2 linked regions of the Pleomorphomonas sp. T1.2MG-36 genome follow. The protein of the gene in region 2 binds, or shares a complex with, the protein of the main gene of each other region. Links are inferred from orthologs where the notes say so. Each region holds a gene or a part of one and is shown on either strand. Other genes may lie near its edges.

Evidence for each region. Proteins that work in one complex are often made in the same cells at the same time.
Region 1: the proteins of hisF (region 2) and hisH are in contact, whole or in part, in a crystal structure (PDB 6RU0), measured with the Thermotoga maritima proteins. The link is inferred for Pleomorphomonas sp. T1.2MG-36 from one-to-one orthologs. Residues at the interface, in WP_004080486.1 of Thermotoga maritima: Met1, Leu2, Ala3, Arg5, Ser40, Glu41, Asp45, Glu46, Ala70, Glu71, Ile73, Asp74, Ile75, Pro76, Phe77, Asp98, Lys99, Ser122, Gln123, Glu161, Thr195, Leu196, Asn247, Arg249, Glu251; in WP_004080484.1 of Thermotoga maritima: Asn15, Arg18, Arg22, Arg117, Leu118, Pro119, His120, Met121, Gly122, Trp123, Asn124, Asn134, Gly135, Tyr136, Tyr138, Val140, Tyr158, Glu180, Lys181, Ser182, Ser183, Lys184, Ile185.

The regions. Positions count from the first base shown.
Region 1 is NZ_CATNLY010000045.1:300,147-304,158, reverse strand. Bases 1,025-4,012 are described here. They hold hisH (imidazole glycerol phosphate synthase subunit HisH), read right to left. Parts: upstream 2,849-4,012; coding sequence 2,201-2,848; downstream 1,025-2,200. Other genes in these bases: queG (tRNA epoxyqueuosine(34) reductase QueG), read right to left, coding at 3,961-4,012; hisB (imidazoleglycerol-phosphate dehydratase HisB), read right to left, coding at 3,327-3,920; QQZ18_RS19010 (DUF2628 domain-containing protein), read right to left, coding at 2,845-3,315; hisA (1-(5-phosphoribosyl)-5-[(5-phosphoribosylamino)methylideneamino]imidazole-4-carboxamide isomerase), read right to left, coding at 1,443-2,204; QQZ18_RS19025 (hypothetical protein), read right to left, coding at 1,036-1,338. Outside these bases: QQZ18_RS19030 (ferredoxin--NADP reductase), read right to left, coding at 1-809. UniProt on the Escherichia coli protein: IGPS catalyzes the conversion of PRFAR and glutamine to IGP, AICAR and glutamate. The HisH subunit catalyzes the hydrolysis of glutamine to glutamate and ammonia as part of the synthesis of IGP and AICAR.
Region 2 is NZ_CATNLY010000012.1:300,395-304,945, forward strand. Bases 1,696-4,551 are described here. They hold hisF (imidazole glycerol phosphate synthase subunit HisF), read left to right. Parts: upstream 1,696-2,664; coding sequence 2,665-3,438; downstream 3,439-4,551. Other genes in these bases: QQZ18_RS08255 (methyl-accepting chemotaxis protein), read right to left, coding at 1,696-2,246; QQZ18_RS08265 (phosphoribosyl-ATP diphosphatase), read left to right, coding at 3,444-3,773; coaA (type I pantothenate kinase), read left to right, coding at 3,871-4,551. Outside these bases: QQZ18_RS08250 (SDR family oxidoreductase), read left to right, coding at 1-607; more of QQZ18_RS08255, read right to left, coding at 771-1,695.

The sequences.
Region 1 (4,012 bases), on a different replicon or contig from region 2:
ACGACAAAGGTGTTCGGGGCATTGTTGGCACCCTCGACGAGGCCGAAATGCTCAAGACGATCCTTGGTATCCTTGATCATCGCCATCGATCCGCAGATCATTGCGCGATCGGTCGCTGGATCGAAGGGCGGAACGCCGAGATCGGAGAACAGCTTGCCGGAATCGATCAGGTCGGTGACGCGGCCCTGTCGCGGATGGGGTTCGCGCGTCGCCGAGTCGTAGAGGCGAAGCTTGCCGGCGGCGAGCTCACCGAGGAACTCGTGGTTGGCCACTTCGTCGTAGAGCTCGCGGGCATAGTCGAGTTCGGCCACCTCGCGGCAGGTCTGGACAAGAATCACCTCGTCGAACTTCTCGTAGACCTCGGGATCGCGGATGAGGCTGGCGAAGGGAGCGACGCCTGTGCCGGTCGACAGGAGATAGAGCCGCTTTCCGGGCAAGAGCGCGTCGATGACCAGTGTTCCCGTCGGCTTCTTGCGCATCAGGATGGTGTCGCCGACCTTGACCTTCTGCAGGTATTCCGTGAGCGGACCGCCTGGTACCTTGATCGAGAAGAATTCGAGTTCGTCGTCCCAGGCCGGACTCGCGACCGAATAGGCGCGGAACACCGGCCGCTCGGCGTTGGGGAGGCCGATCATCACGAACTCGCCGGAGCGGAAGCGGAAGCTGGCCGGACGCGTGGTGCGGAAGCGGAACAGACGGTCGGTGTAGTGGCGTACTTCCGTGACCGTCTCGGCAAAGACGTTGTCGGGAATGGGGAAGGCCTGTGCGCCATCGGCGCTGGTCGCAACGGTCGACGTGAAGGCGTTCAAGATCGGCTTCCTCTGCCAGTGCATATCCGGCCGCGACCGACGCGAACCGCGTCGACGGGCATGATCACGTGCGAGGGTGATAGCACCCACTCACTTCCTAGATGAAGCAAACGAGTTGCAAATTCCAGTCATTCCAGGGAAAAAACCGCCGACGAGACCGCATGGCTGGATTGCGAGGCCGACAACCGGGGCGGAAAGCGCTCCGGTGTGGGACCTGACATCGGCGTCAGCGAAGCGCGGCCGCACCCGCCCGCGTGGGCCGGGCAGACTTGGCATCGGCCTCCTGAGTCCCGGACGCGGTCCGCGACAGACCGGCGCGCACCGACAGGGCGGCGAACGCGGCCAACTCGAACACCGTCACGGCAAGAATCACCGAGAGGGCGATCTTCCAGGCAGGAAACTCCAGCGCGGAAGCCCCGACGCCGGAGCCGAAGGCCACAATTGCCGCCAACAGGATGAGCGGGACGAGGCGAACACGCACACCGGCGACGAACCCCAACAGACCCGACATCGCGACAATCAACAGCATGGCCTTACTCCGGACAAATCCTGATATCCGGACTATGGCAGGCCTCGCTTAGGACCCGCTTACAAAAATAGCTCAATTTTGATTGAATTCGGTGCTGGCGATCATCACGCACCGGAAGGTGCCCCAATCGGGCGGATGTTGGCCAGCCGGTCGAGCGCGGCACGCGGATCGAGACGCCCGTCGTAGAGCGCCCGGCCCGTGATGGCACCGTCGAGCACCGCCGCCTCCGGCTGGCAGAGCGCCTCGATGTCGTCCATGGAGGCCAGGCCGCCCGAGGCGATCACCGGGATCGAGACGGCGCGGGCAAGCGCCAGGGTCGCGGGAAGATTCAACCCCTTCAACACGCCGTCGCGATCGATGTCTGTGTAGACGATGGCGGCGACGCCGGCATCCTCGAAACGACGGGCCAGTTCGGTGGCGGTCAACTCGGCGCTTTCCGCCCATCCCTCGACGGCGACCTTGCCGCCGCGCGCGTCGATGCCGACCACCACGCGGCCGGGAAAGGCCTTCGCCGCCGCCTTCACCAGATCCGGATCGCGCAGGGCCACCGTGCCGAGAATGACACGGGAGATGCCCTTGCCGAGCCAGGCTTCGATGGCGGCCATGTCGCGGATGCCACCGCCAAGCTGGACTCGCATGCCCGGCGCCACCGCCTCAAGGATGGCATCGACCGCCGCGCCGTTGACCGAGCGGCCGGCAAAGGCACCGTTGAGATCGACGACATGCAGCCACGGAAAGCCGATGTCGTGGAAGGCACGCGCCTGGGCGGCCGGATCGGAATTGTAGACGGTGGCGGCATTCATGTCGCCGAGCTTCAGGCGAACGCAGGCACCGTCCTTGAGGTCGATGGCGGGATAGAGAATCACGGGCGCCACCTCAGGAAGTTGGCAATGAGACCGAGACCGAGCGCCTGGCTCTTCTCGGGGTGGAACTGCGTGCCGGCGATATTGTCGCGACCGATCATGGCCGTAACCGGCCCGCCGTAATCTGCGACGGCGACCAGGGCATCGGTCTCGCGAAGCGTCATGTGATAGCTGTGGACGAAATAGGCGTGCAGGCCTTTCTCGCCGGTGGGCAATCCCTCGAGAAGGGCATGGGGACGGACAAGATCCAAGGTGTTCCAGCCCATGTGCGGCACCTTGAGCGACGGATCCCCGGGCGAGATCGGCTCGACATCGCCGTCGATCCAGCCAAGTCCTTCCGTGATCGTCTTTTCGAGGCCGCGCCGCGCCATCAGCTGCATGCCGACGCAGATACCGAGGAAAGGCCGACCTTTCCGCATGACGGTTTCGGTCAGCGCCTCGATCATGCCGGGAACAGCGGCAAGGCCCGCCTTGCAGTCGGCGAAGGCGCCGACACCCGGCAGTACCACCCGCTCGGCAGCGCGAACGACATCGGGATCGGAGGTGACGACGATGGTATCGCCGCTGCCATCGCGAGCCGCCCGCTCAAAAGCCTTGGCCGCAGACCTCAGGTTGCCGGATCCATAATCGATGATGGCGACGGTCATGGTCGCGCTCCGCTTTCGGGAAAGAGGCCGAGGACACCCGGCGGAACGCTTCTCGCCGGGTGAAGGACGGGCGGAAGCGTCGGCGCCGGCCGCGGCAGGACAAGCCAGGCGTCGAAGAACCGCCGCTCGGCCGAATCGCGGCTTTCTCCCTCGACGACTCCGGCCTCGCGAAAGCCGCGCAGCCGCAGCGACAGGCGGCGGACGTCGTTGGCGACGACGCCCGTGGCAATCGCCAGGATAAGCTCGAAGCCTCCGGTGGTGACGGGTCCCAGCCAGCGCTCGGAGAGCGTGATCAGGACAGACAGCACGAACCAGCCGACGAGCCCGAGCCATTCACGGTGGCGCAGGAACCACAACGGCCCGAACAGCATCGCCCAGATGGCGAAACCGTCGCGGACGAACACCATGCGCTCCGCAACGAGGTCCGGCTCGGCCTTGTCCGGCAGATGAACGCTGAAGATGGCCATGAATGCCTCCGTCAGGCTTCCAGCACGCCCTTGGTGGACGGCACGCGGCCACCCTGGGCCGGATCGACGGCGACGGCGAGCCGCAAGGCTCTAGCCAACGCCTTGAAGCAGCTTTCGGCGATATGATGATCGTTCGAGCCGTAGAAGGTCTCGACGTGCAGCGTCAGGCCGGCCTGCATGGTGAAGGCGCGGAACCACTCCTCGACGAGCTGGGTATCGAAACTGCCGATCTTGGCCGCATGGAAAGCCGTGCGGAACACCAGATACGGACGACCGGAGATGTCGACCACGACACGGGACAGCGCTTCGTCGAGCGGCAGCGTCACATCGGCGTAACGGGTGATGCCGGCCTTGTCGCCGAGCGCCTTGCGGAAGCATTGTCCGAGCGCGATGCCAACGTCTTCGACGGTATGGTGATCGTCGATGTGAAGATCGCCCTTCGCCTTGACCTCGAGATCGATCAGGCCATGGCGGGCAATCTGGGTGAGCATGTGATCGAAGAAGCCCACGCCGGTGGAGATATCGGCGTCTCCGCGACCATCGAGGTCGAGGCGGACGGAGATCTCGGTTTCGCGGGTCGAGCGGCTGAGGCTGGCCGTGCGCATGGCTCGCTGTCACTCCTTCGGCGGGAATAACCGGCTTCTATCAGGGGTGGGAAGAAATGGAAACGCCAAATGACTCGCGACTTGACGGCGCC
Region 2 (4,551 bases):
GCTTGCAGACGAGAAGTCGCTCGTCTCAATCGCCTACCTCTCGACGGTCGGCGTCTATGGCGACCATGCTGGCGCCTGGGTGGACGAGACATCGGAATGCCGGCCGAAGAGCGCACGATCCCTCGCCCGCGTGAAGGCGGAAAACGAGTGGCTGGCATTCGGCGAAACCATCGGCGCCTCGGTGGCCGTGCTGCGCCTGTCCGGCATCTACGGCCCTGGCCGCAACGGGCTTGTCAACCTCGCGGAAGGCAGCGCTCGCCGCCTCGTCAAACCGGGACAGGTGTTCAACCGCATCCATGTCGACGACATCGCCGCCGCCGTCGAGCGGGCCTTCGCGACGGGCGCCAGCGGTCTTTTCAACATAACGGACGACGAGCCGGCACCCCCGCAGGACGTCGTCGCCTACGCCGCCGAGCTGATGGGCGTGGCGCCGCCACCGGAGCAGGACTTCGAGACGGCCGAGCTGTCACCCATGGCCCGCAGCTTCTATGGCGAGAACAAGCGGGTGGCCAATCTCAAGAGCAAGTCCGAACTCGGGCTCGCCTACGCCTATCCGGACTACCGGACCGCCTTCTCGCGCATGTGGGCCGAGGGAAGCTGGCGATAGAGTTTTCCGGCTAACTCCGGTTCGCCGGAAAACTCCATCTCATTGTTAAGACGCAGGTCCGGCCGCAAAACCGGTAGCCACTTTTGCTGGGCCTGCTCTAAACGGCAAACCGCCCTGCTGCCTTGGGCAACAGGGCGGTTCCCATGATGGATCCAAGCGGCGATCAGGCGAGCGTTGCCGCCGCCTTCTGCAGCTTGTTGGCCGCGTCGTCGATCGACTGCGTCGAGCTGCTGATATCGGCCAGCGCCTTGGCGATTTCCTCGACGCCGTTCGCGGCGGTGTGCATGCTGCCGGACATGTTCTGCGTCACGGCAGCCTGTTCTTCAACGGCGGCGGCGATCGACGAGGATATGTCGTTGATGCGGGTGATGATGGAGGTGATTCCGTCGATGGACTGCACCGCCTTGGACGAGATGGTCTGCACCGCCGCGATTTCGCTGGCGATCTCGTCGGTGGCCTTCGACGTCTGGGCGGCGAGCTGCTTCACCTCCTGCGCGACGACGGCGAATCCCTTGCCCATCTCGCCGGCCCGCGCCGCCTCAATGGTGGCATTGAGGGCGAGAAGGTTGGTCTGACCGGCGATGGTGTTGATGAGCTCGACCACTTGGTCGATCTTCTGGGCCGCCGTCGCGAGACCGGACACGACCTTGGTCGCGGTATCGGCCTGCGTCACGGCATCCTGCGAGACCGATAGCGCAACGCTCACCTGGCGGCTGATTTCGCCGACCGAAGAGACGAGTTCCTCAGCGCCGGCGGCAACCGCCTGCACGTTCGAAGCAGTGACCCCCGCCGTCGAGTTGGCGCCCGCCGCCTCGGCGTTCGAGCGGGCGATCATATCGGCCACCTCGGCGAGTTCGCGGTTGATTTCGGTCTGGGCGGCCTGCCGCTTGCGCCGCCGCTCCATGACGGCAGTGATGTCGGTTGCAAACTTGGTGACGCGAACAAGCCGGCCGGCACCATCGAAGATCGGATTGTAGGTCGCCTGCAGGAAGACGTCCCGGTTTCCCTTGCCGACACGATGGAACTCGTCCGACTTGAACTGTCCGGCGCGGAGATCGTCCCAGAACTTCTTGTAGGCCGGACTGTTGCGCTCCTCGGGCGTGACGAACATCGAGTGGTGCTTGCCGACGATTTCGGAGGGCTTGTAGCCGAGCGCCTTTTCGAAGTTCTCGTTGGCCTCGATGATCGTGCCGTCGGGCTCAAAGGAAATCACGGCCTGGGCGCGGTTGATGGCGGCGATCTGCCCCTGAACCTTCACGTCCTCCAGCTTGCGATCGGTGACGTCGGTGGCGAACTTGACGACGCGGTAGACCTTGCCGGACTTGTCGATCAGCGGATTGTAGGTACCCTGAATCCAGGCGGAGCGCCCGCCCTTGGCAATACGGCGGAACTCGGCCGACATGTACCGGCCAGCCTGCAGATCGCGCCAGAAGGCAGCGTAGGCCGGGCTCTGCACCTCGGTGGGGTCGACGAACATCGAATGGTGCTTGCCGACGATCTCGGCAAGTTCGTAGCCCATGACCTTCAGAAAATTGGCGTTGGCAGTGATGATCTTACCGGCCGTGTCGAATTCGATGACCGCCAGGGAGCGGTCGAGAGCGGCAAGCACCGCAGCTTCGTGATTTGAAAAGGGCCACATGATCTTCGTTCCTACCCTATATGCCGACCTGCATCGCCAACCATTCCCCTTCGGAAGACGAAGGAACCACGCATGGCACATGCAACGATAACGGCCCAGAAACTCTGCGGTCCGGCGACCGCTACGTCATCCATTCCCTTCAGTTAATTGGTTACTGATTTACGGGAAGTTTATGCCTTGCGGAATCATCGCTAGTAAAAACTCTACTCTTGGCTGCATATTCTTGATCGGCCGCACGCCAAGTGCAACCAAGTCTATCGTAAGATACCTGCACAACGGACTGACCATCGGCAACGGCAACGGCAACGGATGCCGCCGGCCGCGTCCCGCCCACCGCAAGCCTGTTCGGCGCCATGGGACTGGCGTCCGTTCGTGGAGCCGTATAAGAAATGGGCGCATTTCAATCGTGGTGCCCCCAATGCTGAAAGCTCGCGTCATCCCCTGTCTCGACGTCAAGGACGGCCGGGTGGTCAAGGGGGTCAACTTCGTCGACCTCATCGACGCCGGCGATCCGGTCGAGGCCGCCGCCGCCTATGACGCGGCCGGCGCCGACGAACTCTGCTTCCTGGACATCACCGCCAGCCACGAGAATCGCGGCACCATCCTAGATGTGGTGCGGCGCACGGCCGAGCGCTGCTTCATGCCGGTGACGGTGGGCGGTGGGGTTCGGTCGGTCGAGGATATTCGCGAACTGCTGCTTGCCGGCGCCGACAAGGCGTCCATCATGTCGGCCGCCGTCCGCGACCGCGACCTCGTTCGTCGCGCGTCGGAGAAGTTCGGCAACCAGTGCATCGTCGTTGCCATCGACGCCAAGCGCGTGTCCTCGGACGGCAAGTCGCGCTGGGAAGTGTTCACCCATGGCGGGCGGCAGGCAACCGGCATCGATGCCGTCGAATACGCGCAGGAAGTGGTCTCGCTCGGCGCCGGAGAGATCCTGCTGACCTCGATGGACCGCGACGGCACCAAGATCGGCTTCGACCTCGAGCTGACCCGCACCATCGCCGACGCGGTATCGGTGCCGGTCATCGCTTCGGGCGGTGTCGGCACCCTGGACCATCTCGTCGAGGGGATTCGGGACGGCCACGCCGGAGCGGTGCTCGCGGCGTCGATCTTCCACTTCGGCACTTTCACCATCGGCGAGGCCAAGGCGCATCTCGCCGCGGCCGGCGTTCCCGTCCGCCTCCAGGGATGATCGGCATGGCTGACAGCACCTTCACACTTTCCGATCTCGAGACGATCGTCGCCGATCGGCTGAAGAACGGCGACGCCACCTCCTACACGCGCAAGCTGGCCGAGAAGGGCATCGCCAAGGCGGCCCAGAAACTGGGCGAGGAAGCGGTGGAAAGCGTGATCGCCGCCGTGACCGGCGACGCCGACGCGCTGACCTACGAAAGCGCCGACCTCCTCTATCATCTCGTCGTTGTGCTGGCGCTGAAGGGCGTGCCTCTCGACGACGTGCTCGCCGAGCTCAAACGCCGCACGGCGCAGTCCGGCCTGCAGGAAAAGGCCAGCCGCCCGGCCGACTGACCTCTCGACCATGGCATGCCGGCCGAGGCCGGCGGCCGATTGCCGCCATGTATCCGAGATCAGCGGATCGCCCGAGGCGATCCGGAGATGGTGACGAATGGAACAGTTCGTGCGGAAAGCGCTGTCGCCCTACGAAGTCTACACCCGCGCCGACTGGGCCGTGCTCAGGGCCGGCATGCCGCTGACGCTGACGCTCGACGACGTCATCCGCCTGCGCTCGCTCAACGACCCGGTGCAGCTCGACGAGGTGTCGGACATCTTCCTACCGCTGTCGCGGTTGCTGTCGCTCTACGTCGAATCGGCGCAAATGCTGCACTCGTCCACGCGCCGTTTCTTCGGCCGCTCGGACGCCAAGAAGCCCTTCATCATCGGCATCGCGGGCTCCGTGGCCGTCGGCAAGTCGACGACGGCGCGCATTCTGCGGGCGATGATGTCGCGCTGGCCATCGTCGCCTAAGGTCGACCTCGTCACCACCGACGGCTTCCTGTTTCCGAACGCCGTGCTGCGCGAGGAGGGCCTGATGGAGAAGAAGGGCTTTCCCGAAAGCTACGACCGGGCCGCTCTCCTCTCCTTCCTGACCGACATCAAGGCCGGCAAGCCGAACGTCTGGGCGCCGGTCTACTCCCACCTCGTCTACGACATCGTCCAGGACGAGCGCATCGTCGTCGACCAGCCCGACATTTTGATCCTCGAGGGGCTCAACGTCCTGCAGACCGGCAAACTGCCGCGCGACGGGCGGGCCATTCCCTTCGTCTCCGACTTCTTCGATTTCTCGATC